4 regions of the Arthrobacter sp. YAF34 genome follow, and region 1 is predicted to be linked to each of the others. Evidence: predicted binding sites of a transcription regulator. Region 1 holds the regulator's gene; each other region holds the start of a gene.
What was found. The regulator LexA, encoded in region 1, represses DNA repair genes until DNA is damaged. The targets are predictions, from matches to a motif close to TCGAACANNTGTTCGA.

Region 1 (4,318 bases):
GCGGTCCGCAGAACTTCGCCGAAGGTGATGGCCACGTCCTCGACGGTGTGGTGGACATCGATGTGGGTGTCTCCGGTGGCCTTGACGGTCATGTCGATCAGCGAGTGCTTGCTCAGTGCCGTCAGCATGTGGTCGTAGAAGGGGACCGATGTGCTGATGTCCGAGACCCCGGTGCCGTCCAGGTTGATCTCGACCAGGACCGAGGACTCACTGGTGGTCCGTTCCATGCGTGCGGTCCGGCCCTCGGCGGCGGTGGATCCGGTGTTGCTCATCTAGGTGTGTCCTTTGGAAAGAAGGCAGCGTGCTGGGCAGTCTGGCGGGGCGCTCTGGCTCCCCAACAAGTCTAGGCCTGCGGCTTTGCCTGGCTGGTCAGGATGCGTTCGAGACTGTCAAGGAAGGCTGTGGTTTCCGTCTCAGTGCCGGCGGTCACCCGAAGGTGCCCCGGGATGCCAACGTCGCGGATGAGAACACCGGCGTCCAGCAGGCCTTGCCAGACGTCGTGCGGATTCTCCAGTCCGCCGAAGAACACGTAGTTGGAATCAGAGGCGGCCGGCTTGAGTCCGAGCCGGATCAGTTCAGCCACGATCCGGTCGCGCTGGCGTTTGATGTCCTCGACGTCCGCCATGAGCGCCGCCCGGTGGCTCAGGGCAGCCAGGGCCGTTGCCTGGGTGATGGCGGAGAGGTGGTACGGGAGGCGGACCAGGCGGAGGGCATCGGCAACTTCCGGAGCCGCGGCCATATAGCCCAGACGCGCCCCGGCGAGGGCGAACGCCTTGCTCATGGTCCGCGAGACGATGAGCCGCTCCCGGCCGGGCAGGAGTGTGAGGGCGCTGGGCGTGCCGTCGTGGGCGAACTCGTGGTAAGCCTCGTCGACGATCACGACGGTCTGGCTGGCCTCGCCGGCGTCGTAAACCGCCTCGACCACATCAAGCCCCAGCCCCGTGCCGGTGGGATTGTTCGGCGAGCAGAGGAAGACGATGTTGGGCTGAAGTTCCCGGACCTGCCGGGCAGCCGATTCCGCGCTGAGGCCGTAGTCCGCCTCTCGGGCACCGACGATGTACTGCGTATCGGTACCCGCTGCCAGCAGCGGGTACATCGAATACGTGGGAGGGAAGCCGAGCGCGGTCCGGCCGGGGCCGCCGAACGCCTGGAGAATCTGCTGGAGGACTTCGTTGGAACCGTTCGCGGCCCAGATGTGCTCCGCGGTGAGGCCGTGGCCAAGGTATTCGGCGAGGGCCTCACGCAATTCCGTGAACTCCCGGTCCGGGTAGCGGTTCAGCCCGGCGGCGGCGGTGCTCACGGCTTCGGTGATGGCCGCGCGTACGTCGGCCGGGACACCGTGGGTGTTCTCATTGACGTTGAGCAGGATGGGGACGTCCAACTGGGGCGCGCCATACGGACGCAGGCCGCGCAGATTGGTTCGGAGGGGCAGTCGGTTGAGGCGCTCAAGCTGGTCAGTCACGTGACCAGTTTAAGTGGTTGCGCCGCTGGCACCGAAACCGTGACGCCACCGCCGGTACTGACACGGTACTGGCGGGGCGTTACTTGGACGGGACGAACAGACGCTGGCCCGGCATCACGCGTGCAGCGTCCAGGTTGTTCAGCTGGACGATATCGGCGACGACGTCACGGGGATCACGCTCCGGCGCCACGGACCCCGCAATGGCCCAGAGCGACTCCCCCGGCTGCACCGTCACGGAAACGGTCGGCGTCACCGAGAGCTGTCCGGCGGAATCGGCAGCCTTCGCGGGCGCGTTGAGAAATCCGCCGAGCGAGAGAAGCAGCGCGGCCAGCAGGATCAGCGGGACGCCGAAGAAGACGAACCGGCCGCGCCGGGTGAGCCGCAGCGGCGCCTGCTTGGGCCGGTGGTCCGGGGCGTTGTGAACGAATGTGCCATGAATCGCGCTTGCTGCTGACATGAATTGAGCCCTCCTGGACCATACGGTGCCGCCCGGCGTGCTCCACATACGCGCCGCCAACCGGCCGAACCTTCGAACATAGAACCGAACAGTGTTCTCGAAGCTTTGGAAGCTCGAATCAACTTATCGAACACATATTCGAATAATGCTTGTTCTGTTTTAGCACTTAGTGACGAACGATGTCGAGACTCGCTAGAACAAATGTTTGAAAAAGTTCTGCGGCTGGCCTACTTTTGAGGGAAAGAACAACCACTCGTGAACTCGTTCATCGGTAGTTGATCAGGAGGGTCTGACAATTCAGGCCGGAAGTTCCCGGTGACAGCAGCCACGGCGGCCGGGTGGATCGGAAAGGCGTTGGCGAACATGGCAGCACAAGCCACCGGCGGCAGGGCCAGCTCACGGAGCGCCCAGCCCGCACGGGCCCCCAAGAGCCTCACCGTCCGGCAGAAGAAAATCCTGGAGACCATCCAGCGCTCCGTCACGGACAACGGCTATCCGCCCTCCATGCGGGAGATCGGCGACACGGTCGGACTCGCCAGCTTGTCCAGCGTGACCCATCAGCTCTCCCAGCTGGAAAAACTCGGTTACCTGCGGCGGGACCCGAAACGTCCGCGGGCGATGGAAGTGCTCATGCCACTGACTTTGGACGAAGGGACCACGCCCATTTCGGGCGTCGAGAAGTCCAGCGGCCTGCGCGCCGTCGGCGGCCTGTCCGTGACTGAACTCGCCAGCGCCACCGACACGGCAATGGTGCCGTTCGTCGGACGGATCGCGGCTGGCGGCCCGATTCTCGCCGACCAAGTGGTCGAAGACGTCATGCCCCTGCCGCGCCAGCTTGTGGGCCATGGCGAGCTGTTCATGCTCAAAGTGGCGGGCGACTCGATGATTGATGCCGCCATCTGCGACGGCGACTGGGTGGTTGTCCGTCGCCAGGGTGACGCCGTGAATGGCGACATTGTGGCCGCACTGCTGGACGACGAAGCCACCGTCAAGACGTTCCGGCAACGGGACGGGCACACCTGGCTGCTGCCGCAAAACACCCAATACGAGCCCATCCTCGGCGATCACGCCGTCATCATGGGCAAAGTCGTGTCGGTGCTCCGCTCCCTCTGACTCCCGCCAGCAACAGCGCGTGAGGGCCCCGTCCGGAGTCGGACGGGGCCCCGCACTCAAACTCCCAGCGGCCTACTTGGCCGGCTGTCCGGGGTCCATGGCAAGCCGCTCCAGCGCCGCGAGGGCAATCGAAGGATCGGTGGTGGGCCAGAACGGGGGAAGCGCGGCGCGCAGGAACCCGCCGTAGCGCTCCGTGGACAGCCTCGAGTCCAGCACTGCCACCACACCCTTGTCCGAGGTCGAACGAATCAGCCGCCCGGCCCCCTGGGCGAGCCGGATCGCGGCGTGCGTCGCCGAAACTGACATGAAGCCGTTGCCGCCGGCCTGGGCCACGGCCCGGGATCGCGCCGTCATCAGCGGGTCGTCCGGCCGCGGGAACGGAATCCGGTCAATGACCACCAGCCGGCAGGACACGCCCGGTACGTCCACACCCTGCCAGAGGGACATGGTGCCAAACAGACACGTGTCCGGCTCATCGGCAAACTGCCGCACCAGCGCCGTCATACTCGATTCCCCTTGGCAGAGGATGCTGACGTCCAGCCGGGGCCGCATGGCCTCGGCCGCCTCCTCGGCAGCACGCCGCGACGAGAACAGGCACAGGGCACCGCCGCCGGACGCCCGGATCAGCTTCTCGAGTTCGTCCAGGGCCTCGGGAGAAGTCCCCCGGCCGGGCTTGGGCAGATGCCGGGCGACGTAGAGGATGCCCTGTTTCGGATAGTCGAAAGGTGACCCGACGTCGACGCCGGTCCAGCTCGGGGCGCCGTTGCCCACGAGGCCGAGGCCTCCGGCGGCCGGCTCGAACGCTGCCCCGATGGCCAGTGTGGCCGAGGTCAGGATCACGGTGTGATCCGCGAACAGTCCCTCACGCAGACGCCCCGCAACGCTCAACGGGGCAACATTGATCAACGCCGGCGCGCTCTCGTCCGGCTGGGAGTAGCCCTGGGCCGGGTCAAAGCTGCTGTTGCGGGAAAACCAGACGACTTCGCGGTTTTCGCGTGCGGCCAGGAGCCGTTCGCAGAGTTCCAGGATGACCATCAGGCGTGACCGGGCCAGCTGGCGACCGCCGTCGGCCGGCGTCGAGCTGTCCCCCTTGGAATCGGACAGCGCGGCACGGCAGGCGTCCCGCAGCTGGTCGACGCAATCCAGCTGCTCACTGTTCAGGCCGTTGGGCATCAACCCGCTGGGCACGCCATCGATGGCCAGTTCCAGATGGGACGCGGCATTGTTCAGCGCGTCCACGGTGATACCCGTGTGCTTCCGGGCCCCCGAAGCGGCAGCGTGCACCA
Region 2 (4,318 bases), on a different contig from region 1:
GGAACGAGTCCAGGCAGGTGCCCAGGCTGGGATGGTCCACCGTCTCAACGAGCCGGTGGGCGTGCTCGTAATCGTTGACATACTTGCCCCAGGCCAGCGCCTCGTAGGCGACCTTGACGCCGTGGTCCCCCGCGAGGTCCGCTAGCCGGGAGAGCTGGGCGGCCCGGAGATCGTCGTCGTCAATCGTTGCCGTCCCGACGTTGGAGCAGAGCAGCATGGTGTCCATGCCCAGGCGGGACATGAGCCGGAACTTGGCGTCCGCCCGGCGCAGGTTCGCGGCGAGCACGTCCTCGGAAACGCTGTCAAAGTCGCGGAACGGCTGGTAGAGGTCAAGGGTCAGGCCGAGGTCGGCGGCCAGCTTTCGGACGTCCTCCGGGCTCAGCGGCGACGTAATGAGGTCCTGCTCGAAGATTTCGATCCCGTCGAACCCGGCAACGGCGCAAGCCTGCATCTTTTCCCGCAGGGTGCCGGAGAGGCAGACGGTGGCGATCCCGGTGCGCATTACGCGGCCACCTCTTCCGCGGCCACAAGGTCCAGGAAGTGGGACCGCATGCGCTCCGCGTCCGGCTCGCGTCCGGTGAAAATCCGGAAGGCGTCCGCCGCCTGGCCCACGGCCATCCGGCCGCCATCGAGCACCTCGCAGCCCTTGGCCCGGGCCGCGCGGACGAGTTCGGTGTCGATCGGCCGGTACACGATGTCGGCCACCCAGTGCCGGGACTCCACGAGGGACACGTCCAGCGGAAGGCCCGGGTGGGCAGCCATGCCCACGGGAGTGCAGTGGACCAGGCCGTCGGCCAGCGGCATGAGCTGCGGCAGCTCCGCCGTCGTCCGGGCGGTGACCGTCCGGCCCGGGAAGAAACCGGCGAGTTCGGCCGCGCGGGCGGCGCAACGCGCCACATCGGTGTCCACAAGGTCCAGTGCCCGGACTCCCGCGGTGAGCAGGGCGTAGGCGACGGCGGATCCGGCGCCGCCCGCTCCCAGCTGCACCACGCGGTCCAGGGTGGCGCCCGGGAGTCCGGTGGCCAGTGCCGCCGCGAAGCCGGAAAAGTCGGTGTTGTGGCCGATGAAGCGTCCGTCCCGAATGACGACGGTGTTGACGGCACCGAGGCACCGGGCGTCGGAGGAGACCTCGTCGAGGTAGTCGAGCACGAGCTGCTTGCAGGGGTGCGTGATGTTCAAGCCGTTGAACCCGAGACTCCGCGCACCGGCCAGCAGCCCTCCCACCGCCTGGCCGGGCAGGCCGAGTTCGATCAGGTCGATGGGGCGGTAGAGGTACCGGAGGCCCTGAACGTCGCCTTCGCGTTCGTGCATGTAGGGCGTGAGGGAGGGCGTGACGCCGTCTCCCACGAGGCCCACGAGGAAGGACTCTGCTCGATTGCTCATCCGGTTAGCTCCTTTGACAACGGCACTCGGCGGGCGGGGCGCTTGCGGCGCCCGCGGCGGACCGGGTAGGGATTACAGTACAGACTTTGTTCACATGTTGCACGTATGTTCGAGTGACGAACATATTGTGACGATGCGGGCTCACTGCTGGGGCAGCCGGGCGGACAGCTCCGCCGCGGCCGACTGCAGGAGGGGCACCAGGGCCACAAGGGCCTCCATGCTGAGCCGGAACACGGGCACGGCAGTGGCGAGGGAGGCGAAGGCGTGGCCCTGGGCGTTGAAAACCGGAACGGCGAGGGCGCGCATGCCGAGCTCGTTTTCCTCGTCCATCGTGGCGTAGCCGCGCCGGCGGACCAGCTCGATTTCCGCCCGGAACGCCTCGCGGTCGGTGATGGAATGCTCGGTCAGCGGATCGAGGGGCAGTTCGTCCGTGAGCTGGGCGCGGGTGGCGTCGTCGGCGAACGCCACCAGCGCCTTGCCCACCGAGGTGGTGTGCAGCGCGCCCAGATGGCCGGGGTCGCTCGTGACCCGGAACGTCTGCGGCCCGTCCACCTTGTTGACCGTGAGGTGGTGGATGCCGTCCCGCACGGAGAGGATGGTGGCCTCGCCCGTTTCCTCGGTCACGCGACGCAGGATGGGCAATGCCGTGCCGGCGAAGCCGTGGTGGTTCGAGACACGCTGGCCCAACTGGAAAACGCGCAGACCCAGGTGGTAGCGGCGGCCGTCCGGTTCATAGTCCACAAAGCCGTCCCGCGTCAGCGAGCCGAGGAGGCGGTAGGTGGTGCTGAACGGAAGCTCGGCCCGGCGGGAGATCTCCGCGGCGCTGGCACCGCGGGGCTCGTCGCCGAGGAGGACCAGCAGACCCAGGGCCTTGCCCACCATATCCGTCCGCGAGTCCTCCTTATCAGCCTTACTGCCGGTCTTTTTGTCAGTCTTGACGGTTCCGGCGGCCGTGCCCGGCTTCGGGACGGACTCGGCCGGGTACCCGCGAGGGCCGGGCGTTTCTGTGGCTTGATTCACACTCATGCATCAATGCTCCCACATAGTGAGAGCTATTTCTAGATGGTGATTATTTTCCTTGACAAGTGACTGCGCTCACAGCCATGATTGCTGTATCGCACAAGTAGCTCCCACCATGTGGCTACTGGTCCGGGTCTTTCCACGGACTTCCGGTTGCACCACACGTGAACAAGCGGCAGCCGAGACCTTCCTGATCCATCCGCGACAACGTCGTCACACAAAAGGAACACCATGAGCCACACTGTCCCGTCTACGACGCCGGGTACCACCACAGGAGGGACGCCGAAGAAGGCGGCCCTTGCCAGCTTCCTGGGCAGCGCCGTCGAGTACTACGACTTCTTCATCTTTGGTTCGGCAGCGGCGCTGATCTTCCCGCACGTCTTCTTTCCGGATGCCGACACCAACGCGGCGATCATGTCGTTCGCCACCTTCGGCTTCGCCTACATTGCCCGTCCGGTCGGGGCCGTCGTCCTGGGCCACTTCGGCGACAGGATCGGGCGCCGGAAGGTCCTCATGTTCACGCTGCTGCTGATGGGGGCCTCCACCTTTGCCATCGGCTGCCTGCCGGACTTCAAGACGGTGGGCTGGTGGGCTCCTGTCCTGCTGGTGCTGGCGCGTCTCTGCCAGGGCTTTTCCGCGGCCGGCGAGCAGGCCGGCGCCTCTTCCATGACCCTCGAGCACGCCCCGGACAACCGCCGCTCCTTCTTCACCTCCTGGACGCTCACGGGAACCCAGGGCGGCCAGATCCTGGCGGCCCTTGTCTTCATCCCGGTCCTGGCCCTGCCGGATGACATCAAATACACCATCGGCTGGCGCATCCCGTTCTGGCTCAGCGCGGTGGTAGTGCTGATCGCGTTCTTCATCCGCCGCACCCTGCACGAACCGCCGGCCTTCGAGGAAGCCCGCAAGACCGCCCAGATCGCCAAGCTCCCCGTTGCCGACCTGCTCAAGGGCCACTGGCGCGATGTCCTCCGCGTGATTGCCTGCGCCTTCATCGCCGCCGTGTCCACGGTCTTCGGTACCCTCGCCATCAGCTACGCCAAGAACGTTGCGGGCGTGGACGGCACCACCACCCTCTGGCTGGTGGTCGGCGCCAATTTCCTGGCCCTGGGCACCCAGCCGCTGTTCGGCATGCTCGCGGACAAAATCGGCCGCAAGCCGGTCTTCATCTACGGCGCCCTGTCCAGCGCGGTCCTGACCCCGGTGTTCCTGCTGAGCCTCGAGTCCGGCAGTGTCCCCCTGATGTTCCTGGCCGCCGTCGCGTTCTTCTCCTTCGGCTACGCCGCAGCGAATGCGGTCTGGCCCTCCTTCTACGCCGAGATGTTCAGCACCAACGTCCGTTTCTCCGGCCTGGCCATCGGCACGCAGCTGGGCTTCCTGATGGCCGGGTTCGCCCCGGCGATCGTGGCGGCCATGGGCGGCATCCAGCCCGGCGGCTGGGTCCAGATCACCATCTTCACCGCCGTCATCTGCGTGATCGCCACCATCTCGGCACTGACGGCCAAGGAAACGTTCCGGGTCCCCACCCAGCAGCTCGGCGTCAAGTAGCCCGGCATTAAGGAGCGCGGGATTAAACAGCTCGGCACTATGGAGCCCCGCCGCAGCGCTCCTGCCCGGTTGCTTCCGGCCGCAATACCGAAAAGCCCGGCGTGTTCACGCGACACGCCGGGCTTTTGGTGTGTTCCGAGCGGGCCCGGGAAAGCAACTGGGCAGGAGCGTCTGAATAGGAGCGTCTGAACTGGAGCGACTGGACAGGGCAGGAGCCCGGCGGTCAGTCCTTGCCGGCGCCCAGCACCGCGGCCAGTTCGTACTTGACCGGCTCCTCGAGCTGGTCATAGGAACAGGAGCGCGGATCCCGGTCCGGGCGCCAGCGCACGAACTGGGCGGTGTGCCGGAACCGTTCCCCCTCCATATG
Region 3 (4,318 bases), on a different contig from region 1:
CAGCCCGGGCACCTCCACCGACGGAGCATCCACGGTGGAGTTGACGTGCTGGTAGGCGACCTGGATGGGCACGTCACCGTCGAACGGCTGGCGGCCGGTGATCATTTCGTAAAGCATGATCCCCACCGAGTAGATGTCGCTGCGGGCATCTGCCTGCTTGCCCAGGACGAGCTCGGGGGAGAGGTAGGCGACGGTCCCGATCAGGGCGCCGGTGCTCGTGGAGGTTGAGATAGCGCGGGCCAGGCCGAAATCGCCCAGCTTGATCCGCCCGTCGTCGGCGATCAGGACATTCTCCGGTTTGATGTCCCGGTGGATCATGCCTGCGGCATGCGCGGCGCCCAGGCCCTCGACGACCGGATCGATCAGCGCCAGGGCCAGGCGCGGGGAAAGGGCGCCCTTGTCGTTGAGGACGTCCCGCAGAGTGTGTCCCTTGATGTACTCCATGACGAGGTAGGCGAGGCGGCCGTCCTCGCCCTGGTCCAGGACGCCCACCACATGGGGGTGGGACAACCTGGCCGCGGCTTTGGCTTCGCGTCCCAGCCGGTCCAGGAACTGCGGGTCATCGGCCAGATGGGGATGGAGCACCTTCAGCGCGACGTCACGCTCGAGGCGCTGGTCCGTGGCGAGGTACACCGTGGACATTCCGCCGCGGGCAAGCCTGGATTGAACCCGGTAGCGGTTGTCCACCAGGTTCCCGACGAGAGCGTCCGACACGTATTCCTGCACCTTACAATCGTAGTCGCTGGACGGAAACGGGCCCGAATCGACATGCGATCCGGGCCCGTAGCCCCACACCCCCAGGACGGGAGTGCGTGCAGGAGTCAATGCGGGCGGCGCCGCCGCTGCGCGCGGGAGGTCAGCTGAACAGCCGCTTGTTGGCCTTGATGGCGGCAACGTACGCCTTCGTGTCATCAAACATGCCGTTCTTGCTGACCGAGTACTGGCCCTGGTAGTAGCCGGCAACAGCGTGGTCGAGGTCGGAGCACGTGCGGACCAGCTGGCGGATGATCGCGATGCCGGCCGTGGCGTTGTCGTACGGGTCCAGCAGGTTCAGCTTGCGGCCCACGAGGTCCGAGGCCCACTCACCGGAGGACGGGATCACCTGCATGGTGCCGATCGCGTTGGCCGGTGACACGGCGCGCTGGTTGAAGCCCGATTCCTGCAGGGCAAAGGCCAGCGCCAGGCTGGCGTCCACGCCCATGCGGCGTGCCGTGTCGGCCACGATCGACTTCATCTGTTCGCGGGTGGGAACCGGGGAAGCGTTGAGCAGCGCCTTGTTCTGGTTGGCCGAGCTGACCACGGCTGCCGGGTAGCTGAACCCGAGGAACGTGCTGGGCACGAGCGGCGTGGTGGCGGCAGGCGAAGTCGAGGCCGGCGCGATCGTCAGCGCGCCGGGAATGACGAGCTTCTGCCCCGGGTAGATGATGCTGGACATCGTCAGCCGGTTGGCGGACAGGACGTCCGAGAGCCTGACGCCGTTGCGCGCCGCGATGCCCGAAAGGGTGTCGCCGGACTTGATGGTGTAGGAGCCCGATTTCGCCGGCGTTGCGGGCACTGCGGTGGCGGCCGGTTTTGCGGCCGGGGCGGAGGGAGCGGACGTGCTGGCCCCGCCCACCTTGACCTTCTGGCCGGGGTAGATGATGGAGCCCATGGTGAGCCCGTTCCATTTGAGGACCTGGGAAAGCCCGACGCCGTGGCGTGCGGCGATCGCGCCCAGGGTGTCGCCTGACTTGACGATGTAGACGCTCCCGCCTGAGGCGGAACTAGCAGGGGCGGGAACAACGGGCGCGGGCTTAGCGGCAGCGGGCCGGGCGGCCGGCGCGGCCGTCGCCGGACCGGTGAGCCTGATCTTCTGGCCCGGATAGATGATGGTGTTGGCCCGCAGCTTGTTCAGCTTGAGGACGGCATTGGTGTCCAGGCCGTACCGCCGGGCCACGGCGCCGACGGTGTCGCCGCGGGCGATCGTGTAGACGGCGGGAGCAGCCGGCTTCGCCGGGCGCAACGCGCTTGGCACGGTTGCCGGGACGGAGGCTGCGGGGATCAGGGCCGCATTGAGGGAGGCTGCCACTTCCGCCTTTGCCTGGGCCCGCATGGCCGCTGCAAGGGTTGCCGGGACGGCGCGCGCCCGCGGCTCGGCCGCGGCAGGCTGGGCGATCGCCAGCGAGGACAGGACGACGGCGGGCAGCGCCGCCGTCGTCGCCGCGATCAGCGGCAGGCTGGGCCGCGCGTGGTGCTGTGGCGAACGTGACGTTGTCATTCGAAAGATCCTCTTCTCAGCGGCAACGCTGCGGTCTGGCCGGTACAACTGGTGTTACCAGTGTGACAAAAGTTATAGCTGTTACAAATGTGATCTATGTGAATCTCTCATGAATTGGGAATTAGTACAAGAACTGTTTGGCATTCCGCAATCCCGATTTCGGCAGAATGCCTGCCCGCGGGCGCGCCGGGGGAGTGCCCGGTAGGCCGGTGCGGGCCCCGCGGGACCGAATGACTGCGGCCGCGGCCGTCATCTCTCCGGCCGTCGACTAGGCGGCGGGGCACCGCGCGTGGCAATCTTTATCCGTGAGTAATGTAGAAAGCCTCGTGGGCGAATGGCTGCCCCTGCCCGATGTTGCACAGCTTCTTAACGCATCTATTACCAAGGTCCATGCCCTCCTGGACGAGCGTGCGCTGGCGGCCATCAGAATCGGGGACCGACGCATCCGTTCCGTACCGGCGGCTTTCATCCAGGACGGCCACGCAGTGGAGAGCCTTAAGGGCACCATCATTGTTCTCTCGGACGCCGGATACTCGGACGAGGAACTGATCACCTGGCTCTTCACCCCGGACGAGTCCCTGCGCGGCCGGCCGATCGACGCCCTGCGGGAAGGGCGCAAGACCGAAATCCGGCGCAGGGCACAGTCCTTGGCCTGGTAGGGGCCGGCCGCCAGCATCCTCTAGCCGGCCGCACCCCCTTGGGACGTGCCGTTGCGGGCCGTGTACAGCGTTTGTCGCCGTGCACGGCCCGCGGCGTATGGTCCGGCTACCGGATCTCCCGTGCGGCTGCGGGTGGCCGGTCTCTTCGGCCTCCGGGACCCTGTCCGGGCCCCTGGGGATGGGCTCAGCGGGTGGTGGGCTCAGGCGGCGCGGCTGACAGTGGCCTCCGCCAGCTTGCGGAGCGCCGTCTTGGGCAGCTCCTCCAGCGGCAGCAGGTCCAGGGCGGCGTAGGCCGCCTTGCCGAACTCGTCAATGAGCACTTCCGTCGCCTGGAGCGCGCCGCACTCCACGATGATGCGGCGGATCTCCGCGATGTCGGAGTCGCTCAGATCGGGGCTGCCGAGCTTGGCGTCGATGAACTCCGATTCTGCCGGCGAGGCCTGGTCCAGGGCGAACGCCACCAGGACCGTGCGCTTGCCTTCACGGAGATCGTCCCCGGCAGGTTTTCCGGTGGTGACGGGGTCGCCGAAGACGCCAAGGACGTCGTCGCGCAGCTGGAACGCCTCGCCCAGCGGCAGGGCAAAGGCGGAGTAGCCGCGGAGCAGCTCGTCGCCGGCGCCGGCCAGGGCTCCGCCCAGCGCCAGTGGGTGCTCCGTGGAGTACTTGGCGGACTTAAACCTGATGATGGACTGTGCCCGGCTGACCGCACCGGCCCGGTCCCGCCGGGGCCCGGCAACTTCTTCCAGGATGTCCAGATACTGCCCTGCCATCACTTCGGCCCGCATGAGGTTGAAGATCAGCCGCGCCGGGCTGCCGGAAGCGGCACGGTGTCCGATTTCAGTGAAGGATTCCTCGCTGAAGGACAAGCAGAGGTCACCTGTAAGGATGGCGGCCGCGTGGCCAAACCGCTCACTGTCCAGCGCCCAGCCCTGGGTCTCGTGCAGTTCGCTGAAGCGGCGGTGCACGCTGGGGCCGCCCCTGCGGGTATCCGAACGGTCAATGATGTCGTCATGGATCAGGGCTGCGGCCTGGAACAGCTCCAGGGCCGAGCCCGCCGTCACCACCTCGGCCGCCCCGGCCTCCCCGCCGGCGCCGCGCCAGCCCCAGTAGCACATGAGGGCCCGGAGGCGCTTACCGCCCGTGACCAGATTCGAGATCGAACCCATCAGCGGATCGATGTCCTGTGAGATTGCGGACATGACGGCCTGGCGGCTGGTCAGGAAATCCGTGAGCTTGCCGGCGACTGAGGCGACGAAGTCCGCCTGCTCGAGCCGCAGCTGTTCGGCGAGGGTCACTTGACGGACTCGGCAGCGACGTTCGCGCCGATCGTGAACGTGGACAGGCCGCCGGTATCCATGACCGAGATGTTGACTGTCTCGTTGTCCCCGCGCAGGAAGTCCTT
Region 4 (4,318 bases), on a different contig from region 1:
GTCTTGGACGCGATGTGCTGAAGCAGCTCGGCCGTCTTGTCGATCTCGCCGAAACGGTCCAGCTGGTCGCGGAGGACGTTGAGCAGGAGGCTGTACCTCGGCGGGACCTTGTTCACGAAGTGGACGGCATGGGCCTCGTCCAGTTCCAGGATTGCGACGTCGGCATCCAGCCGGCCCCGCCAGTCCACCTCGCCCAGGAGTGCCGCGGCCACGCCGCGGGTGAAGTTGCTGCCGGTGCGGTTTGTGAAGACCTTCAGCCCCTGGCTCTCCAGCAGCTCCACCACCATTTTCGTGGTGGTGGTCTTGCCGTTCGTGCCACTGACGACGGCGACCCCCAGCGGCAGGCTGGACAGTGTCCGCTGCATAAAACCGGGATCGATTTTTTCGACCACTAGCCCGGGAAGGGCCGAGCCTCCGCCCCTGAGCCGGGAGACCCGGCGGACGAGCTTGCCGAGCGGAACGCTGTAGTAAAGCATGCTCTGTAATATATCCCAGCGGAGGCATGGAACCGGGACAGCCGGGCCCGGCGCATGCATCCCGGGCCGGCGCGGCGCATTATGCTGTGGGGATGACCTCCCCCTCTCTTTCCCCTGTTTCCCGCGTGGGAACAGGTCTCCGGATCGGCGTCCTGGCGCTCCAAGGCGATTTCCGGGAGCATCTGCACGCTGTGGAATCCGCCGGCGCCGCCGGCGTCGGAATCCGCCGCCCCGCCGAACTTGACGGCCTGGACGGGCTCATCATCCCCGGCGGCGAATCGACCACGATCGACAAGCTGTCCCGGATCTTCGGGCTCCGCGAACCGCTGCGCGAACGCATCCAGGCGGGCCTGCCCGTCTACGGCTCCTGCGCCGGAATGATCCTGCTGGCGGACGAGATCGCGGACCCGGCGATGGACCTGGCCGGAAACCCGCAGCAGACCTTCGGCGGCCTGGACATCACCGTTCGCCGCAATGCCTTCGGCCGGCAGCGCGAGTCCTTCGAGACGGACCTCGACTTCGGGGGGCTGGACTTCAGCGCCGCCGGCGGTGTGGTGGCCCCGGTCCACGCCGTCTTCATCCGCGGTCCCTGGGTGGAGCGTGTGGGCGACGGCGTCGAGGTCCTCGCCCAGGTGGAACCGTCCAAGGCCGGTCACCCCGAGTCGCTGGACGGGACGGCTAGAATTGTTGCTGTGCGTTCCGGCCAGCTGCTGGCCACCTCCTTCCACCCGGAAGTAACGGGGGAGAAGCGCGTGCATGAACTGTTTATTCGAATGATCAGAGGAGAAGCGTAAAGCATGTCAGGCCACTCCAAATGGGCGACGACCAAGCACAAGAAGGCGATCCTCGATAGCCGGCGGGCCAAGTCCTTCGCCAAGCTGATCAAGAACATCGAAGTCGCCGCGCGCATGGGCGGCCCGGACCTCTCCGGCAACCCGAGCCTGGAACTCGCTGTCACCAAGGCCAAAAAGACCTCGGTGCCCGCTGACAACATCGACCGCGCCATCAAGCGCGGCGCCGGCCTCACCGGCGAGGTCGTTGACTACACCGAGATCATGTACGAGTGCCGCGGCCCGCAGGGTTCGGCGCTCCTGATCGAGTGCCTCACGGACAACAAGAACCGCGCCGCTTCCGAGGTCCGGCTCGCCATCTCCCGCAACGGCGGCACGATCGCGGACCCCGGGTCGGTCAGCTACCTCTTCAGCCGCAAGGGCGTCGTCTCGCTGCCGAAGAACGGCCTGAGTGAGGACGACGTGCTGATGGCCGTCCTGGACGCCGGCGCCGAGGAGGTCAAGGACAACGGGGACAGCTTCGAGATCCACTCCGAGCCCACCGACCTGCAGGCCATCCGTGACGCGCTCAAGGAAGCCGGGATCGAGTACGACACCGACGAGGCCGAGTTCGTGCCCTCGATGCAGGTGCCGCTGGACCTCGACGCCGCCAAGAAGTTCATGAAGCTCGTGGACGCCCTGGAAGAACTCGACGACGTCCAGAACGTTTACAGCAACGCGGACCTCAGCGACGAAGTGCAGGCCGCACTGGAAGCGGAGTGACCCTGTCACCTCGCCGGGACGTTGAGGCCCGGTCTTGACGGCCCCGCCGTGACGCTGCGCGTCCTGGGGGTTGATCCGGGCCTCACCCGTTGCGGCATCGGCGTCGTGGACGTCGAAAAGAACCGCCGAGCCACCATGGTGGCCTTCGGCGTCGTGGGAACTTCACCCGAGGAGAGCCTGGACCAGCGGCTTCTCGTCATTGCCACATCCATCGACGAGTGGCTGGACAAGTACGAGCCGCACGTCCTGGCCGTGGAACGGGTCTTTTCCCAACTCAACGTCAGCACCGTCATGGGGGTGGCGCAGGCTTCCGGGGTGGTCATTGCGGCCGCCGCGCGCCGCGGCATCCCGGTGGCGCTGCACACGCCGTCGGAGGTCAAAGCCGCCGTCACGGGAAGCGGTACCTCCAACAAGGATGCCGTCACCAAGCTGGTGACCAAGATCCTCCGGCTGGACGCGCCGCCGCGCCCCGCCGACGCCGCCGATGCCCTGGCCTTGGCCATCACCCACGCCTGGCGGTCAGGAAGCGGCACTTCCCCCAAGGAGGCAGTGACCACGGGGCCGGGCAGCCAGTCCCTTACCCCGGCCCAGCGGGCGTGGGCCGACGCGGAGGCAAAAGCGCGCCGTGCCCGCTGAATGTCGGCCCCGCTTGCTAACCTATTCGTAGATATGTTCGGATAGCCGGGTTGCTCGCATGTATACGCGCTGCACGTATAAACGCTGCTTGTACAAGCGCCGTCTGTATATGCGCCGCCTGTAAATCCGCTGTCTGTATGTTCGCCGTCGTATTTTTCGCTGTCATCCCAGGAGCCCGGCCTTGATCAGTTTTCTTCGCGGAACCGTTGCGCACGTTGGCCTGTCCTCGGCCGTGATCGACCTCAACGGCGCCGGCATGAGCGTCAACGCCACGCCGCAGACCCTCAGCGGGCTCCGTGTAGGGGACGAGGGGAAGCTGTTCACGTCCCTGATTGTGCGGGAGGACTCCCTGACCCTCTTCGGCTTCGCCAGCGATGACGAGCGGGAAGTGTTCGATGTCCTGCTCAGCGTCAGCGGCGTCGGTCCCCGGCTCGCGCTGGCCGTGCTGGCCGTCCACGAACCGGAAGCCATCCGGGTCGCCGCCCACTCCGGCGACGGCAAGGCCTTCACGAAGGTCCCAGGCATCGGGCCGAAGGTGGCCGGGCGGATCGTGCTGGAACTCGCCGGCAAGCTCGTACCGCACGGCACCGCCGGCGCGGCCGGTGCGGCCGCCCCCCTGGCTTCGGCGGAATCCGTGTGGAAGCCGCAGGTCATCGCGGCGATGACCAGCCTCGGCTGGTCCGAAAAGGATGCCGCCGCCAGCATCGACAAGTCCCTCGCCGATTCCCCCGACCTCGCCGCGAACGGCAATGTGGCGGAGATCCTCCGCGCGACGCTGCGCTGGCTGGGACAGGACGGCGCCCGCGCCGGAAACCGGGTAGGCGCGCGTGGCTGAGCCGTCGATCGTCTCCGGCGGCGAGGAGCCGGAGGAACGCGCCATCGAAGCCGCCCTGCGGCCGAAGAACCTGCACGACTTCGTGGGCCAGCACCGCGTCCGCAAGCAGCTGTCCCTCGTCCTGGAAGCCTCGCGCATGCGCGGCCGCAGCGCGGACCACGTGCTGCTCTCCGGGCCGCCCGGCCTGGGCAAGACCACGCTGTCCATGATCATCGCCGCCGAGATGAACGTCCCGTTGCGGATCAGCAGCGGCCCGGCCATCCAGCACGCGGGCGACCTCGCTGCGATCCTGTCCTCACTCTCCGAGGGTGAGGTTCTGTTCCTTGACGAGATCCACCGCATGTCCCGTCCGGCCGAGGAAATGCTGTACATGGCCATGGAGGATTTCCGCGTCGACATCGTCGTCGGCAAGGGGGCCGGCGCCACGGCCATCCCGCTGGAACTGCCGCCCTTCACCCTGGTCGGCGCCACCACGCGGGCCGGCCTGCTCCCTGGGCCCCTGCGTGACCGCTTCGGTTTCACCGGCCACCTTGAGTTCTACTCCGTCGAGGAGCTGGAACTGGTTTTGCGCCGTTCGGCCGGTCTGCTGGACCTCAAGGTCAACTCGGCAGGCTTCAGCGAGATCGCCGGACGGTCCCGGGGCACGCCACGCATCGCCAACCGGCTCCTGCGCCGGGTCCGGGACTGGGCGCTGGTGCACGGCCTCGAGCAGATCGACGCCCGGGCGGCGTCCGCGGCGCTGGACATGTACGAGGTGGACAAGCGTGGCCTGGACCGGCTGGACCGTGCCGTTCTGGAGGCCCTCATCACAAAGTTCG

Region 2: AB4Y72_RS17075 (shikimate dehydrogenase) is a predicted target of LexA. The motif match lies at 1,481-1,496, and genes of this name have one in related genera.
Region 3: AB4Y72_RS12950 (LysM peptidoglycan-binding domain-containing protein) is a predicted target of LexA. The motif match lies at 2,383-2,398, and genes of this name have one in related genera.
Region 4: ruvA (Holliday junction branch migration protein RuvA) is a predicted target of LexA. The motif match lies at 2,691-2,706, and genes of this name have one in related genera.

Annotation. Positions count from the first base shown of each region.
Region 1 is NZ_JBFRCV010000002.1:375,059-379,376, reverse strand. It holds gene hisB (imidazoleglycerol-phosphate dehydratase HisB) at 1-272, opposite strand, end outside; gene AB4Y72_RS04095 (histidinol-phosphate transaminase) at 344-1,462, opposite strand; gene AB4Y72_RS04090 (LysM peptidoglycan-binding domain-containing protein) at 1,542-1,919, opposite strand; gene lexA (transcriptional repressor LexA) at 2,283-3,032, shown strand; gene AB4Y72_RS04080 (ATP-dependent DNA helicase) at 3,105-4,318, opposite strand, start outside.
Region 2 is NZ_JBFRCV010000015.1:16,649-20,966, reverse strand. It holds gene AB4Y72_RS17080 (bifunctional sugar phosphate isomerase/epimerase/4-hydroxyphenylpyruvate dioxygenase family protein) at 1-502, opposite strand, end outside; gene AB4Y72_RS17075 (shikimate dehydrogenase) at 502-1,383, opposite strand; gene AB4Y72_RS17070 (IclR family transcriptional regulator) at 1,525-2,265, opposite strand; gene AB4Y72_RS17065 (MFS transporter) at 2,635-3,951, shown strand; gene AB4Y72_RS17060 (ATP-dependent DNA ligase) at 4,175-4,318, opposite strand, start outside.
Region 3 is NZ_JBFRCV010000009.1:180,862-185,179, reverse strand. It holds gene AB4Y72_RS12955 (protein kinase domain-containing protein) at 1-726, opposite strand, end outside; gene AB4Y72_RS12950 (LysM peptidoglycan-binding domain-containing protein) at 857-2,257, opposite strand; gene AB4Y72_RS12945 (Rv2175c family DNA-binding protein) at 2,563-2,916, shown strand; gene AB4Y72_RS12940 (polyprenyl synthetase family protein) at 3,117-4,211, opposite strand; gene AB4Y72_RS12935 (hypothetical protein) at 4,208-4,318, opposite strand, start outside.
Region 4 is NZ_JBFRCV010000001.1:64,471-68,788, forward strand. It holds gene AB4Y72_RS00330 (MurT ligase domain-containing protein) at 1-476, opposite strand, end outside; gene pdxT (pyridoxal 5'-phosphate synthase glutaminase subunit PdxT) at 569-1,270, shown strand; gene AB4Y72_RS00340 (YebC/PmpR family DNA-binding transcriptional regulator) at 1,274-2,029, shown strand; gene ruvC (crossover junction endodeoxyribonuclease RuvC) at 2,078-2,665, shown strand; gene ruvA (Holliday junction branch migration protein RuvA) at 2,847-3,500, shown strand; gene ruvB (Holliday junction branch migration DNA helicase RuvB) at 3,493-4,318, shown strand, end outside.